3 regions of the Kitasatospora gansuensis genome follow, and region 1 is predicted to be linked to each of the others. Evidence: riboswitches for the same ligand, from Rfam matches in the RefSeq annotation. Region 1 holds a riboswitch; each other region holds the start of a gene.
The links. A riboswitch is a leader RNA that binds a small molecule or an ion and turns the genes downstream of it on or off. The one in region 1 is predicted to bind cyclic di-AMP.
Positions count from the first base shown of each region.

Region 2: it holds a riboswitch for cyclic di-AMP, as region 1 does, so the genes downstream of both, F4556_RS24160 (M23 family metallopeptidase) here and F4556_RS37525 (glycoside hydrolase 5 family protein) in region 1, are expected to answer to the same signal.
Region 3: it holds a riboswitch for cyclic di-AMP, as region 1 does, so the genes downstream of both, F4556_RS27510 (C40 family peptidase) here and F4556_RS37525 (glycoside hydrolase 5 family protein) in region 1, are expected to answer to the same signal.

Region 1 covers NZ_JACHJR010000001.1:697,364-702,227, reverse strand. The annotation lists gene F4556_RS03250 (alkaline phosphatase D family protein) at 1-428, shown strand, start outside; gene F4556_RS03245 (hypothetical protein) at 421-1,683, shown strand; cyclic di-AMP (ydaO/yuaA leader) riboswitch at 1,901-2,078, shown strand; gene F4556_RS37525 (glycoside hydrolase 5 family protein) at 2,081-3,490, shown strand; gene F4556_RS03235 (geranyl diphosphate 2-C-methyltransferase) at 3,547-4,413, opposite strand; gene F4556_RS03230 (family 2 encapsulin nanocompartment cargo protein terpene cyclase) at 4,477-4,864, opposite strand, start outside.
Region 2 covers NZ_JACHJR010000001.1:5,406,118-5,410,981, reverse strand. The annotation lists tRNA gene F4556_RS24170 (tRNA-Pro) at 320-393, opposite strand; tRNA gene F4556_RS24165 (tRNA-Gly) at 570-643, shown strand; gene F4556_RS24160 (M23 family metallopeptidase) at 706-1,719, opposite strand; cyclic di-AMP (ydaO/yuaA leader) riboswitch at 1,728-1,901, opposite strand; gene F4556_RS24155 (DUF6348 family protein) at 2,235-2,972, shown strand; gene F4556_RS24150 (hypothetical protein) at 3,013-3,207, opposite strand; gene F4556_RS24145 (PP2C family protein-serine/threonine phosphatase) at 3,551-4,699, opposite strand.
Region 3 covers NZ_JACHJR010000001.1:6,082,783-6,087,646, forward strand. The annotation lists gene F4556_RS27505 (C40 family peptidase) at 42-1,070, shown strand; cyclic di-AMP (ydaO/yuaA leader) riboswitch at 1,437-1,601, shown strand; gene F4556_RS27510 (C40 family peptidase) at 1,612-2,694, shown strand; gene F4556_RS27515 (C40 family peptidase) at 2,917-3,981, shown strand; gene F4556_RS27520 (hypothetical protein) at 4,044-4,864, shown strand, end outside.

The DNA.
Region 1 (4,864 bases):
CCGGTGCGATGAACATGGACGCCTGGGACGGGTACCGGGCCAGCCGGGCGCGGATCCAGCAGGGCATCATCGACCGGGCCGTACGCAACCCGGTCGTCCTCACCGGCGACGTGCACGCGTCCTGGGGCAACGACCTCAAGGCCGACTACGCCGATCCGTCGTCGGCGACCATCGGCTCCGAGCTCGTCTGCACCTCGATCACCAGCGGCGGCAACGGAAGCACCACCACGACGATCCCGAACGGATCGCTCAACCCGCATCTGCGCTTCTACTCCAACCAGCGCGGCTACGTCCGTACGCACATCACGCCGTCCCAACTCACCGCCGACTTCCGGTCGGTGGCGACGGTGACCGAGCACGGCGCGGCGGCGACCACCGCCCGGACCTTTGTCATCCACGACGGACAGCCGGGGTTGGCCGATGCGTAGGCTCTCCGTACTCGGCGCGGCCGTCGCCGGTTTCGCCGCGGTCCTCGCCCTGGTCACTCCGGCTTCGGCGGCGGGGCCCTCGTCCTGGGTGACCGCGAACAGCGACTCCACCGGTGACCAGGACTCCGCCCAGGTCGCGGCCAACCGCCTCGGCGACGTCGCGGTGGTCTGGGAGGACGACCGCGACTCGACCAACCCGGGCGACAACGCGCACAGCGACGTTTGGGTGCGGATGTACCGTAACGGCGTCTCGGCCTACGAGCAGAAGCTCTCGGCCGGTGGGACGGCGGGCGTGGCCTGGCGGCATCTCCAGCCCGACGTGGGGCTCGACGACCGGGGCAACGCCGTCGTCGTGTGGGCGGAGGACCCGGACGGCAACGGGCTCTACAACATCACCTACCGGGTGCTCTCCCCGGCCGGTGCGGTCCTCGGCTCCGGTCAGGCCAACGCGAGCGCCGGCGGCCAGCAGATCCATCCGCGCGTCGCGGTCGATCCGGACGGCGCGCCGGGCAGCGCCACCGCGGTCGCGTTCTCCGTGGTGTGGGAGGACATCCAGGGCACCGCGGCGGCGACGGTGAAGGCAGCCGGGTTCACGGGGACCACGACGAAGGCGTACGAGGTGACGGTCAACGCGGCCGGCGGCGCGCACCACAACCCCGACGTCGCGACCTCCGCCTCGGGTGACGCCGTCGTGGTCTGGGACGAGGACACCGACGGCAACGGCTTCTACCAGATCGGTCTGGTGAAGCTGGCCAAGGCGAACGGCACTGTCGCACTCACCCGCCGCAGTGCCAACAGCCTCGGCGGCGGGCAACAGCAACGCCCGGCAGTGGCCGCCGACTTCAACGGCGACTTCGCGGTGGCCTGGGAGTCCGATCACACCGGCACCCGTGGCGTCTGGGCCCGGTCGTTCACCGCGACCGGCACCGCCGGTTCGGCCGAGGTCGAGATCTCCAGCGTCGCCGGAGCCGGCAACCCCACTGTCGGCATCGACGACCAGCGCGACGCCGTGGTGGGCTGGAGCGTCGCCGGCACCGATCCGGCGGTCTGGGCCCGGGGCCTCAACCCCGACGGCACCTTCGCCGGCCGGCTGCCGGCCCAGTCCGTCAGTCAGGTCACGGCCGGTCGGCAGGAGCAGGTCGCGGTGGCTTCCTCTCCGTTCGGCGCGCTCGCGATCTCGTACACCGACGACAACGACGGCAACACCTTCGACCAGGTCCTGCTGAGTCTGGGGGCGACCAACTCGGACTGGTGACGGTCGGTTGATGCGGGGTGCTGCGTGGCAACGCGCAGCACCCCGCAGGCGCTGCGCGGATCGCGGCAGTACCAGGTGACGTCGGAGGGCGTCTGTGAGCTGCGCTACAGCGCCGCTCGTTGTCTTGTACGCGTCGGGGCGGCTGTTAGCCTCTTCGAGTCGCCCGCTCCGTGCGGGCCTCGCCGGTGGGACGCCGAATCCCGTCCACCCGTCGGCGGTCACTCGAGCACCGATACGGACGGGAGCGGGGGAACCAGGTCAGTTGCCTGCTGCCCCCGTCCGCCCGCGCGTACGCGGAGGCTGCAGGCTCGGGGTGAAGCCGCTCCCACAGGCGGCCGGGCCGACCTCAGGCCCGAACCCGACAGCTCACCTCGCAGGCGTCGCAGAGGACCTGTCCATGCGCATTTCTGCCACCCACGTACGGGTCGGCGCGGTCGCCGCAGCCGGCCTGCTCGCCATCCCCCTCCTCGTCAGTACCCAGGCCTCCGCCAGCGGCCCAAGCGTCGTCGAGGACCGGATCAGCCCGGCTCCGGCCGTCGCCGGCCCCTCGGTCACGGCCTCGCTCACCGTGCACTCCTCGCGCTGCTTCACGGCGGACACCGTCGGGGTCGCCGTCCGCAACGCGGCGGGCCAGCGTCTCGACTTCCCGAACGCGGCCCGGAACGTCCAGATCTGCCCGAGCGGTGTGACGATCACCACCGGCGCGCGGAGCCTGCCGGCCGGTACGTACACGGAGTTCGGCCGCTGGCGGGGCCTGGACGGCCGCTGGCACAACCTCCCCACGCACACCCTGACCGTGGGCACGGCCCCGGCCCCGGCCCCGACGCCCACCCCGGCGCCCACGCCGACGCCTGCCCCCACGCCGAGCCCCACCCCGACCCCGACGGTGAGCCCCACGCCCACGGCGACACCCACCCCGGTGCCCACGCCCACGCCGACCGCGACGCCCACGCCGACCCCGTCGCCCACCACCGCGCCCCCCGCCGGTATGCGCGCGCTGCCGGACCCGCTGTACGGCGTCACCGTCGACGACGTGTCGAACCTCGCCGCGATCGTGGACTCGTCGAGGCACCTGGCGCACATGCCGACCACCCGGATCGTCTTCGACGAGACCGAGAGCCCCAGCTCGTACACCTCGGCGGTCAACCAGCTCCAGCCGGTCAGCTACCTGATGGGCGAGATCCTGGACTCCGAGTACGTCAAGAACATCTCGGCCCAGGCGTACCACGACCGGGTCGCCCAGTACCTGAACGCCTTCGGCAACCAGGTGGACCTCTGGGAGGTCGGCAACGAGGTGAACGGGAACTGGCTGGGCAGCTACGGCGACGTCTCGACCAAGATCACCGACGCCTACCGCCAGGTCGAGGCGGCCGGCAAGCGCAGCGCGCTGACCCTCTACTACGACATCGGCTGCGGCAACGGCCCGTCGGAGCTCGACCCGCTGGCGTTCACCAAGCAGTACGTGCCGGAGGACATGCGCAACGGCCTGGACTACGTGACGCTCAGCTACTACGAGGGCCAGTGCAACAACATCCGTCCCAGCGCGGCCACTTGGACCTCGTACTTCCAGCAGCTGCACACCCTCTACCCGAACGCCAAGCTGGGCTTCGGTGAGGTCGGCCTGCCCGACGCCGCCACCAGCGGCACGCAGGCGGCGGCGCAGTCGATGCTGAACTACTACTACGGCCTGAAGCTCGACCTGCCGTACTACGTCGGCGGCTGCTTCTGGTGGTACTACGCCGAGGACATGCTGCCCTACAGCACCAAGCCCCTGTGGCAGACGCTCAACTCGGCGCTTCAGCGCTGACGTTGAACGCCGGAGGCCCGCTCCCCGATGACGGGGAGCGGGCCACGGCTGTCTGATCAGACCCGGTCGGCCGCGATCAGGAGGTACTGGAAGGAGCCGTCCTTGTAGGAGTTGATGAAGGCCTCCTCGATGCCGGTGACGAGGGAGGAGGTGGCGCGCAGCTCCCAGTAGGGCAGGGTGGTGGGGGTGAGGTCGATGATGGTCTGCGGGACCAGGCGGTTGTCGGCCATCGCGCGGAGGTACTCGCGGCGGGAGTGGATGTTGCACTCGAAGTGGGCGTTGATCTGGGAGACCCACTTGGACGGCTGGCCGTAGACCGGGTTCCAGCAGCCGGTGATGGTCACGTAGCGGCCGCCGACGGCGAGCACCCGGGCGTGCTCGGCGAACAGGTCCTCGAGGTCCACGTACATGCTGGACTCGTTGTTCCAGGAAGCGGCGGCCTGGCCGGTCTCGAACGGCATGTTGAGCATGTTGGCGACCCGGGAGCGGACCGCGTGGTCGATGCCGAGGTCGCGGGCCCGCTGGTTGCCGAAGTCGGCCTGCTTGGCGGAGAGGGTGACGCCCTCGACGGTGCAGTTGAAGCGCTGATGAGCCATCACCATGGAGCCGCCGCGGCCGCAGCCGGCGTCGACCAGGGTGTCGTCGGCGCGGATCGGACCGAGGTGGTCCAGCAGGACGTCGGTCTGGGCGGACTCCAGGCGGTGCAGCTCGGTGACGAGCCGCTCCTCGCGCTCGCTCTCCGGGCCGGCCTCCAGGGCGGCGTGGTCGACGTCGCCGATGCCGTAGTGGTGGTGGTAGAGGCCGTCGACGTCGCCGAGGCGCAGATTGACGGGGCGGGCCTCGTGGTCCCAGTAGCGGGCGATGTCGCCCTGGTAGCTGGTGGCGGGAGCGGGGATGGCGGCGTTGGGAACGGTGGTGGTCATGGGGGTTCTCCTCTTGAGCTACCAGAAGTTGGATTGCCGGAAGTTGAGCTGCCGGGGGTCGGGCTACCAGAAGTCGGGCAGGGTGTAGCGGTAGGTGTTGGTGCGGTGCCAGTGGTGGTTTCCGTCGACCCACACCGCGAAGCCGCGCAGGTAGCGCAGCAGCGTCGGGGCGGGGAAGGAGGCGGCGAGGGTGGCGGATTCGGCCTCGAAGGCGTGCATCAGGTCGTTGTGGATCCGGACGGCCTTGAGGTACGCCTCGCGGTCGGTGAGCTGCTCCTGCTGGGCGAGCACCACGGGCAGGTTGAGGTGCAGGCCGGGGCTGTCGAGTTCCTTGGTGTACGAGTAGAGGTCGTTCATCACGGTGGTCGCGTTGGCCGCGAGCGCGATGACGCGCTGCAGGGCCGGCAGGGCGTGCAGGTCGGCGGCCAGCTCGTAGCCGCCGATGGTGTCG
Region 2 (4,864 bases), 4.7 Mb from region 1:
GCCCTCGGGCGGTCTGACCTGTGCACATGCCACAGGGACGACCGCCAGCGGCCCATCCTACCGGTAGCACGAAAGGCGGACGCCAGGGCGCCGCTGTTCGGGTCACCCACAGGGCCCGACCGACCCCCGAACCCGGCTCCCCGAACGGCCCGGGACGGTCCCGGCAGCCTCCGAATCCCGGTGGCACGGGGCGGCCCCCGGCGAACGGGAAGGTCGCCTGGCACACCGTCAGGTTCGCCATTGGCGTACCCGCCGCTCGGGCATCCGCCCCCGGAAACGCCAACAGGGCCCCGCGTGTTGACGAGACCCTGCCGCACTGTCGGGGTGGCCGGATTCGAACCGACGGCCTTCCGCTCCCAAAGCGGACGCGCTACCAAGCTGCGCCACACCCCGTGGTGCCGAGAGGAAGCGTACACGCCGCCCCGGCCGCCCCCATGGTCATATCGGAGACCCACCGAACGGGCCGAACCGCCAAAGCGGTGTGCGAGCAACCGACCCGACCAGGTACGCTGACCCTGTCCTCGCGACCGGCAACGGCCCCGAGGTCACTGTGCGCTCCGGCACCGCACGCGGGTGTAGCTCAATGGTAGAGCCCCAGTCTTCCAAACTGGTCACGCGAGTTCGATTCTCGTCACCCGCTCCAACGCCTCGGCCCCCTGGTCAATGACCAGGGGGCCGAAGTCGTCTGAGGCCGAGTCAGTCGGATCAGACGTTGACGCCGTGCGCGCGCAGGTAGGCGACCGGGTCGATGTCGGAGCCGTAGGCCGGGCCGGTGCGGACCTCGAAGTGCAGGTGCGGGCCGGTCACGTTGCCGGTGGCGCCGGAGAGGCCCAGCTGCTGGCCGGCCGAGACGGACTGGCCGACGCTGACGGAGATCGAGGAGAGGTGGGCGTACTCGGAGTACTTGCCGTCGGCGTGCTTGACGACGACCTCGTTGCCGTAGGACCCGCCGTTGCCGGCCTTGACCACGGTGCCGGAGGTGATGGCCTTGACGCTGGTGCCGGTCGAGGCGCGGAAGTCGACACCGGTGTGGTAGCCGCTGGACCAGGAGGAACCGGAGGCGTGGTACGCGGTGGAGGTGCCGCCGCTGACCGGGGCGACGTAGCCGCCGGCCGCCACGGCGGCCGACTCGGCCTTCGGAGCCGCAGCAGCCTTCGGGGCGGTGCTCGCCTTCGGGGCCGCGGTGGTCGCCTTGGAGCGGGACGCCTTGGTGGAGTCCGTGGTGCTCGCGGAGGAGGAAGAGGAGGACTTGGTCTCGGTCTTCGGCGCCTCGACGACGGCCTTCGGGGCCTCCGCGGCGGGCGCCGGCGTGGCGGCCACGGCCTTGCCGGCGAGCGAGAGCTGCTGACCCGGGTAGATCAGGTTCGGGTTGCCGCCGACCACGGTGCGGTTGTCCTGGTAGAGCTTCTCCCAGCCGCCGTCCACCTGCTTGGCGGAGGCGATCTTCGAGAGGGTGTCGCCACTGACGACCTGGTAGCTGCTCGCGGCCGGGGTGGCGGCGGCGACCGGGGTCACCGCGGTGGCGGCCGGAGCGGTCTCGGTGGCGATGGTGGTCACGGCGGCCGGGGCGGCCTGCGGCACGGAGGCGGCGGCGTGGCCCTGGTGGGCGCTGGCGGCGGCGACCGGGAGTGCGAAGGTGGCGCCGAGGACGCCGGTCGCGACGGCGATCCGGGTCAGGTGGGACAGCTGGACGCGACGGTGCTTGCCCTGTGCGGACATGGGGGGTCCTCTCCGACGCCTACGAGGTGAGCTGTCGGGTGCGGACTGGAGATGCCCGGCCGCAGGAATGCGGCTTAACCCCAAGCCGTCCCGGTTCACACCGGTTCGGCGACTTACCTTGGGTCCCCCGCTCCTGCCATGCGTGCCTTGTACGAGGCGCCGGGCGGCGGCAGGATTCGGCGTTCCGCCCGGATGAGCCCGTCCGGTCGTTCACCGGACAGGCCTCGAAGCAAAGCCGATCGGTCGCGAAGTGGCAAGCCCCGGTTGAACGCTGAACAAGGATGATCAGGGACGAAGGTCACGTCCCGGTCGGGACTTGCGCCCCTGACACCCCGAATCGGCGACGCTTCGTCCCCGACCTTTCTACGGAGGGTGTCCGATATCGCCGTCCGTGCCCGGCCGGACCCGCTCCGCCAGCGTTCACCGTGACACCGCTCACGTCGGGCCGATACGCTCGCCCACGGTCGAGCTCGAACGCAGGTGTTCGAGGCGCCGCTGAGCAAGGAGCCCCGCCTGTGCGCCCCGAGGAACGGCTGGCCGTCATCCAGCGCGCGGTGATCCGCGAGATGGCCGGACTCGGTCAGGAGTTCACCCTCGACGGCCCGCTGGTGCGCGGCCCCGGCACCACGGCGGTGGCCTTCCGCGACCACGACGAGCACGGCACCGGCGCCGGCCATGTCGACCTCGGCTACGTCCTGCGGCTCGGCCAGGGCGACGCACCGGTGCTCTGGGACTGCGCGGCCGGTGTGGGCGGCACCGAGGTGGAGCGGCTGGACAGCGCGGTGCGGATGTGGGCGGGCACCACGGCGACCGCCGTACTGAGCCTGCTGACCGGCGAGGGCGACCACTACGACGCCCCCGAGTTCCCCGGCTGGCACGTGGTGCAGGGCCCGGCCGCGGTGTTCGGCGCCGACACCGACCCGCTGTTCGACTGGGTCACCGAGCGCGACCTCGGCCCGGTGCTGGCGGCCGCCGTGCTGCCGAAGCTGACCGAGCGTCAGGTCAACGGCGTGAAGCTGTTCTTCGGCGGCAAGGCGGGCGACGACGTCGCCGAGGTCCGGATCAACGGGACGGTCTGCGAGCCGGCTTCGGCCGCCCTGCGCGCACTGGACTGGCCACGGGGCGAACGGCTCTGCTGGGCCCGGCTGTTCCTGCTGCTGGTCGCCGAGCACCCGCAGCCGGAGCACCCGGGACAGGCTGAACCCCCGCCGCCGCGCCGCTGGTTGGGCCGCTGGTGGCGGAGTCGTCGCTGAAAGCCTGACCCGGGTCAGCCGCGCCCGAGGCCGTGCGTCGTCAGCTGGCGACCGAGGAGATGGTCTGCGCGAGCTGGGTGAGGAAGTCCTGGATCGGCTTGGCCGCCGTGGACTGGCTGAGCATGAAGCCGAACAGTGCGGCCATGACCGCGTGACTGGTCTTCAACTGCTTGTTGCGGATGAAGATGACCACGATGATCCCGAACAGGACCAGCGCTGAGACGGAGAAGGCCACCAGGACTCACTTCCTCATTCTTTCGTAGCGAGCTTCGTGGCGGGCCCAATCCCCCGAGACCCCCGAGAACCGACCGTCCCACCCGAACTCAGTGTGGTCGTTCGTGCCGACTGCGTAAAGGACTTGCCGGAAGCCAGCCGCGAAGATCCTGCGATGTGAGACGAATTTCCGCCGACCGAGACGATAGCCCAGCCGACCTGACGGGCCGTCGAACGGGTACCCCTAACTGGAAGTTGACCGCTCCCGGGCTGGTGGGGCCGGACCTAGATCCACTGCACCGGGCCGCGATCAGGAATGGCCGAAGACCGGTGCACCGACTTGACACACTTCGGCTACCGGTCGGTCACCCACGCCAGAGCAGCAGGACCGCCCGGTCGTCGTTCACGTCCTTGGCGACCGACTCGATCAGCCTCACCGCCGAGCCCCGGCCGCCGTGTTGGGAGAACGGGGCGCCGCCGATCAGCCGGTCCGCCTCCCCCATCAGCCGGTCCATCCCCTCGGTCAGGTCCCGGCCGGGGATCTCCACCATGCCGTCGGTGCAGAGCATCAGCACGTCGCCCTGGTCCAGCCGGCCGCGGACCGCCTCGAACACCGCGCCGTCGTAGACCCCGAGCAGCGCGCCCTCGGTGGACTCCTTGATCTCCCAGCGGCCGGTGCCCGCGTGCCGCTGCATCCCGGGCAGGTGCCCGGCCGACAGCAGCTCGTACTCGCCGGTCTCCAGGTCCAGCACCAGGTGCACGGCGGTCGCGAAGCCCTCGTCCCAGTCCTGCCGGAGCAGGTAGCCGTTGGCGGCGGGCAGGAACTGCTGGGCCGGCAGCGAGCCGAGCAGCCCGCCGAACGCGCCGGAGAGCAGCAGCGCGCGGGAGCCCGCGTCCATGCCCTTTCCGGACACGTCGGCCAGGACCACCTCCAGGGTCCGCCGGCCGGGGCCGGTCCGGGTGGCCACCACGAAGTCGCCGGAGAAGGACTGGCCGCCGGCCGGGCGGAGCGCCATGTCGGCGGACCAGCCCGCGGGCAGCGCGGGCACCCTGCTCTGCACCCGCAGCCGCTCGCGCAGGTCGAACAGCATCGAGCCGCCGCCGCGCCACGGCACGCCGACCCGGCTGCGGAACTGGGCCAGCAGCAGCCCGGCCACCCCGACCGCGCCGACCACCAGGGCGGCGCCCGGGGTGACGCCGTAGACGTACGTGTCGGGGCGGTCGCTGGCCACCCGCTCGCCGGTGTGGATCAGCGACTCGACCGAGAGCCCGAGCGCGGCGGCCGCGTAGAGCAGCACCAGGGTGCCGGGCCGCAGCAGCAGCGCGCCGGCCAGGATCGGCAGCACCAGCGCGGTGGGCGGGGCCCAGGCCGGGATCAGGACGTTGAGCACCACCAGCAGCGGGACGGCCGCGAACAGCACCGCGAAGGCGAGCCAGTCGGAGGCGTCGCCGCGGAAGTAGTCCACTCCGGTCCGGCGCAGCACTCGGCGGACCCGGTAGAGCCTGCCGCGCAACCGGGCCGTCCACGGGGTGTCGGCCGCCTGTGCGGCCGGGCCCGTCTCAGTCGGCCGGGGTGTGAGACCCGGCGTGCTGCCAGCCATGGGCTCTGACCTTATCCACCGGCGCGGCCCGCCGTCGACGGTTGGGGCGCCGCCGGGCGCACCGTTCCGCGCGGAACG
Region 3 (4,864 bases), 5.4 Mb from region 1:
CGGGTGAGGTCGCGTCCAGGAGTGATGAAGGAGCTAGTCCTTTGGCTTCCCACCGCCGCCCCAAGCAGCCGAGCCGTGCACGGGTCTCCGTGCTGACCGCTGCCGCAGCGACCGCGGTCGCCCTGTCGGCCCAGGCGGGTGCCCACGCGGCGCCGGCCAAGCCGAGCAAGGACGAGGTGAAGGTCCAGGTCGACCAGCTCTTCACCGAGCAGGAGCAGGCCGCCGAGCGCTACAACGGCGCCAAGGAGCGGACCGACCAGCTGCGCAAGCAGGCCGACCAGCTCCAGGACCAGGTGGCCCGCGGCCAGGAGCAGATGACGCAGCTTCAGGGCGGCCTGGCGGCCGTGGCGGCGCAGGAGTACCGCGACGGCGGGGTGGACCCCTCGGTCGCGCTGATGCTCTCCTCCGACCCGGAGAACTACCTGAGCAAGGCGTCCAGCGTCGACCAGGTGAACCAGACCCAGTCGCAGACCCTGAAGTCGCTGCAGGACCAGCAGCGCCGGCTGGACCAGCAGAAGGTCGAGGCCGCGGAGACGCTGGCCGAGCTGGACCGCAACACCAAGGTGCTGAACGACGCCAAGGCCGAGGTGCAGAAGAAGCTGGCCGAGGCGCAGAAGCTGCTCAACCAGCTGAGCTCGGCCGACCGGAACGCCGTCCTGGGCGACCGCGCCTCGCGCGGCGGGGAGCGGATCGACGTCGGCTCGCTGCCGGCCGTCGGCGGCTACGCCGGTGTGGCGGTCAACGCCGCGATGGGCAAGCAGGGCAAGCCGTACGTCTGGGGTGCCACCGGACCGAACTCCTTCGACTGCTCCGGCCTGGTGGTCTGGGCGTACCAGCAGGCGGGCGTCTCGCTGCCGCGCACCTCGCAGGAGCAGGCCACCGTCGGCACCAACGTCGGCAAGGACTACGCCAACGCGCAGCCGGGCGACCTGGTGGTCTACCACTCGGACGCGCACCACATCGGGATCTACATCGGCAACGGCTACGTGGTGCACGCGCCGCACACCGGTGACGTCGTGAAGATCATGAAGGCCGACGCGATGCCGATCAAGACCATCCGCCGGGTCTGATCCACCGTCAGCCTGACACGGCATAACGGACATCTCCCCCTCAAGGCGCACAACTGACGCCCTGTGACACGCGCGGGCCCGCCAGAACCTCCCTGTGATCTGGGACACCTCTGGTGGGCCTCGCTGTGACCGCATCCTGAGAATCCATCGGCACAGCGTGCATTTCCGGTCACACTCAGTCGTATTCTCCAAAGAATCACGACTTCATTACGACTTTTTTCTTACAAGGATTTGAACCGATCACGGTTGGGTTACTAGGGTCCATCTCGAACCACCGCACTGTCGATCACCCAGCCTGGGTGGCGGCGGGGGTTACCGCCGAGTCCGAGACACAGCGAGGCAGTCCGACTGCCTTACGGGGAAGCCCGAGTGAGGGCGCTGTCGATCGGAGCCGGGGAACCATGTTCCTCGGGGTGAATCGGCGCCAGGTCGACGGACCGTCGTGAGACGGCTCGGCGGTGAGGCGTCGTAGGGCATCTCTTCCAGCCCGAACCCGTCAGCTCACCCGGTAGGCGGACGTAGGAAGAAGGAGCCCGCCTTCGTGGCGTCCCATCGTCGTCCCAAGCCTGCCAGCCGCACCCGCGTGTCGATCATCACGGCTGCCGCCGCCGCTGCGGTGGCACTGTCCGCCCAGACCGGTGCGCATGCCGACCCGACTCCCACCAAGGACGAGGTCAAGACCCAGGTCGACCAGCTGAACGAGCAGGCCGAGGTCGCGACCGAGAAGTTCAACGCGGCGACGGAGAAGCAGCAGACCCTGCAGAAGCAGGTCAGCGGCCTCCAGGACCAGGTGGCCCGGCAGCAGGCCGAGGTGACCACCCTTCAGAGCACCCTGGGTGAGATCGCCGCCGAGCAGTACCGGACCGGCGGGATATCGCCGACCGTCCAGCTGATGCTCTCCAGCAGCCCGGACGCCTTCCTAGGCCAGGCCGACTCGCTGAGCCAGCTCGGCACCTCCCAGGCGGACACCCTCAAGACGCTGAAGGGCGAGCAGAGCAAGCTCGACCAGCAGAAGTCCGAGGCGCAGAACAAGCTCGCCGACCTGGAGAAGACCACCCAGGAGCTCAAGACGGGCAAGGACGAGATCCAGGCCAAGCTGGCGAGCGCGCAGGCGCTGCTCGACACGCTCAGCCGCAAGGAGCAGGACGAGCTGCGGGCCGCCGAGGCCAAGGCCGCCGCCGAGTCGGCCACCAAGGCCGCCGCCGCCACCCCGAAGGCCGACGACCGCGCCTCGCGCTCGGAGACCCGGACCGACCTGAGCGGCCTGCCGGCCGGCTCGTACGCCGCCACCGTGATCGCCGCCGCCGAGGCGCAGATCGGCAAGCCGTACGGCTGGGGTGCCACCGGCCCGAACTCCTTCGACTGCTCCGGCCTGATGGTCTGGGCCTTCGACAAGGCCGGGATCTCGCTGCCGCGCACCTCGCAGTCGCAGATGGGGGCCGGCCAGAACATCGGCACCAACATCGCCGACGCCAAGCCCGGTGACCTGATCATCTACAGCGGGGGCGGCCACGTCGGCCTCTACGTGGGCAACGGCCAGATCGTGCACGCCCCGCACACCGGAGCCCTGGTCCGGCACGAGTCGGCCACGGTCATGTCGATCACCCGCATCGTCCGGGTCTGACCACCCGTCCGAAGCAACTCCCGCAGGCCCGGCCCCGTGCCGGGCCTGCGGCGTTTCCGGACGATCGGTCAGATGTCCGATTAATGGTCAAATATTCGGTGCTGTAGGGGTTTGGACTAGATCGCCGCGACTCGCTAACGTCTGCCCCCGGACCTTCGCTCGGAGGCCGCCCGACCCCGGGCGGCGGCGGTGGCCCGGCGCAGGAATGGAGCCGCCGCCGGTATGTCGACGTACAGTCGTTCTCCCCTGCCAGGCGCCCGCCGGTTCACCCGGGCGCTGGTGTTCACCGCCGCGGCCACCACGGTGCTCGGGATGGCCGCCACCGGCGCCGCCGGGGCCGCGCCCGGGGCCCCGGCCGAGCCGCCCACCCGCAAGGACGTCAAGGCCCAGGTCGATCAGCTCTACGAGGAAGCCGAGCAGGCCTCGGAGAAGTTCAACGCGGCGCTGGAGGAGCAGCGTCAGCTGCAGTCCGACACCGGCTCGCTGCAGAACCAGGTGGCGGTCGGCCAGGACGAGCTGAACCGGCTGCGCGCCGGGCTCGGCTCGGTGGCCGCCGCCCAGTACCGGGCGGGCGGCATCGACCCGGCGGTGCAGCTGATGCTGGACTCCGACCCGGCCGGCTACCTGTACCGGGCCCGCACCCTGGACCAGTCGGCGGAGCGGCAGAACGACACCCTGCGGCAGGTGATCGACAGTCAGCGCCGGCTCGACCAGCGGCGGGCCGAGACCACCGCCAAGCTGGCCGAGCTGGAGTCCGTCCGGCGCACCCTGAACGAGAGCAAGCAGGAGATCCGGCAGCGGCTGACCAAGGCTCAGCGGCTGCTGAACACGCTGGGCGCGGGGGAGCGGGCCAGGATGGCCGACGACGACGCCAGGGACGCCGCCAAGCGGGCCGCCCGGGGCGCCGAACGGCTCGACCTCGGCAACCTGCCCGCCGCCTCCAGTCAGGCCGCCGCCGCGCTGGCCGCCGCCAGCAGCAAGATCGGCTCCCCCTACGTCTACGGATCGACCGGGCCCCGTACGTTCGACTGTTCGGGTCTGATGTACTGGGCCTGGCGGCAGGCCGGAGTGACCCTGCCGCGCACCTCGCAGCAGCAGGCAAGCGCGGGGCAGCGGATCAGCCTCGCCGAGGCCCGGCCGGGAGACCTGGTGATCTTCTACAGGGACATGCACCACGTCGGGATGTACGCCGGCGGCGGTGTGGTCGTGCACGCGCCCTACCCCGGCGCCCGGGTCCGCTACGAGAGCGTCAGCGCGATGCCCGTCTCCGGGGTGGTGCGGGTCTGAGCGGTGCCCTGCCGTCGGCGGCCGGCCCGACCCCGGACGCCGGGGCGCGGGCCGGCGGCGCCGTGCTGTCCCGCCGGGCCGCGCTGCTGCTCGCGGCGGCCGGTCTGGTGCAGCTCTCGCCGCCGCCGGCCCGTCCGGTCCGGGTGCCGCCGGTGGCCCCGGCCACCCCGGCCGGGGCCGAGGCGGTCCCGGTCCGGCCCCGGATCGAGGCGCTGCTCGCCGACCGGGCCAGGGCGCTGCTCCGGTTGGACCGCACCGCGCTGGTGGCTGGGGTGGCCCCGGCCCACCGGGCCGCCGAGCTGACCGTACTGACCCGGCTGGCGCAGCTCCCGCTGGCCGAACTCTCCTACCGGATCACCGACTTCACCGAACCGGCCGGCGCCGCCCTGACCCTGACCGCCGAACTCGGCTGGCGGGTGGCCGACTTCGACGACCACCCGGCCGTCCTGACCCGGCGGATCGGCTGTGAGCTGGTGGACGGCGAGTGGCTGCTGACCACCGACCAGCCGGTCGGCGCCGCCGCGCTCTGGGACCTCGGCGAGGTCCGGGCGGTCCGCGGCGGGCACAGCATCGCGCTGGGCCAGGCCGAACCGGCCGTGCTGGCCGAGACGGTGGCCACCGCCGACCGGGCCGTACCGCTGGTGACCGAGGTCTGGGGCGGCGACTGGCCGGGCCGGCTGCTGCTCTGTCACCCGGCCACCGGCGAGCAGTTCGCCCAGCTGCTCGGGGTCTCCGCCGCCGGGTACCAGGGCATAGCCGCCGTCACCACGGCCGCCGCCGGGGCACCGCTGCACAGCCCGGCCGACCGGGTGCTGATCAACCCGCAGGCGTACGCCGGGCTCAGCGAGCTCGGCCGCCGGGTGGTCACCGTGCACGAGGCCAC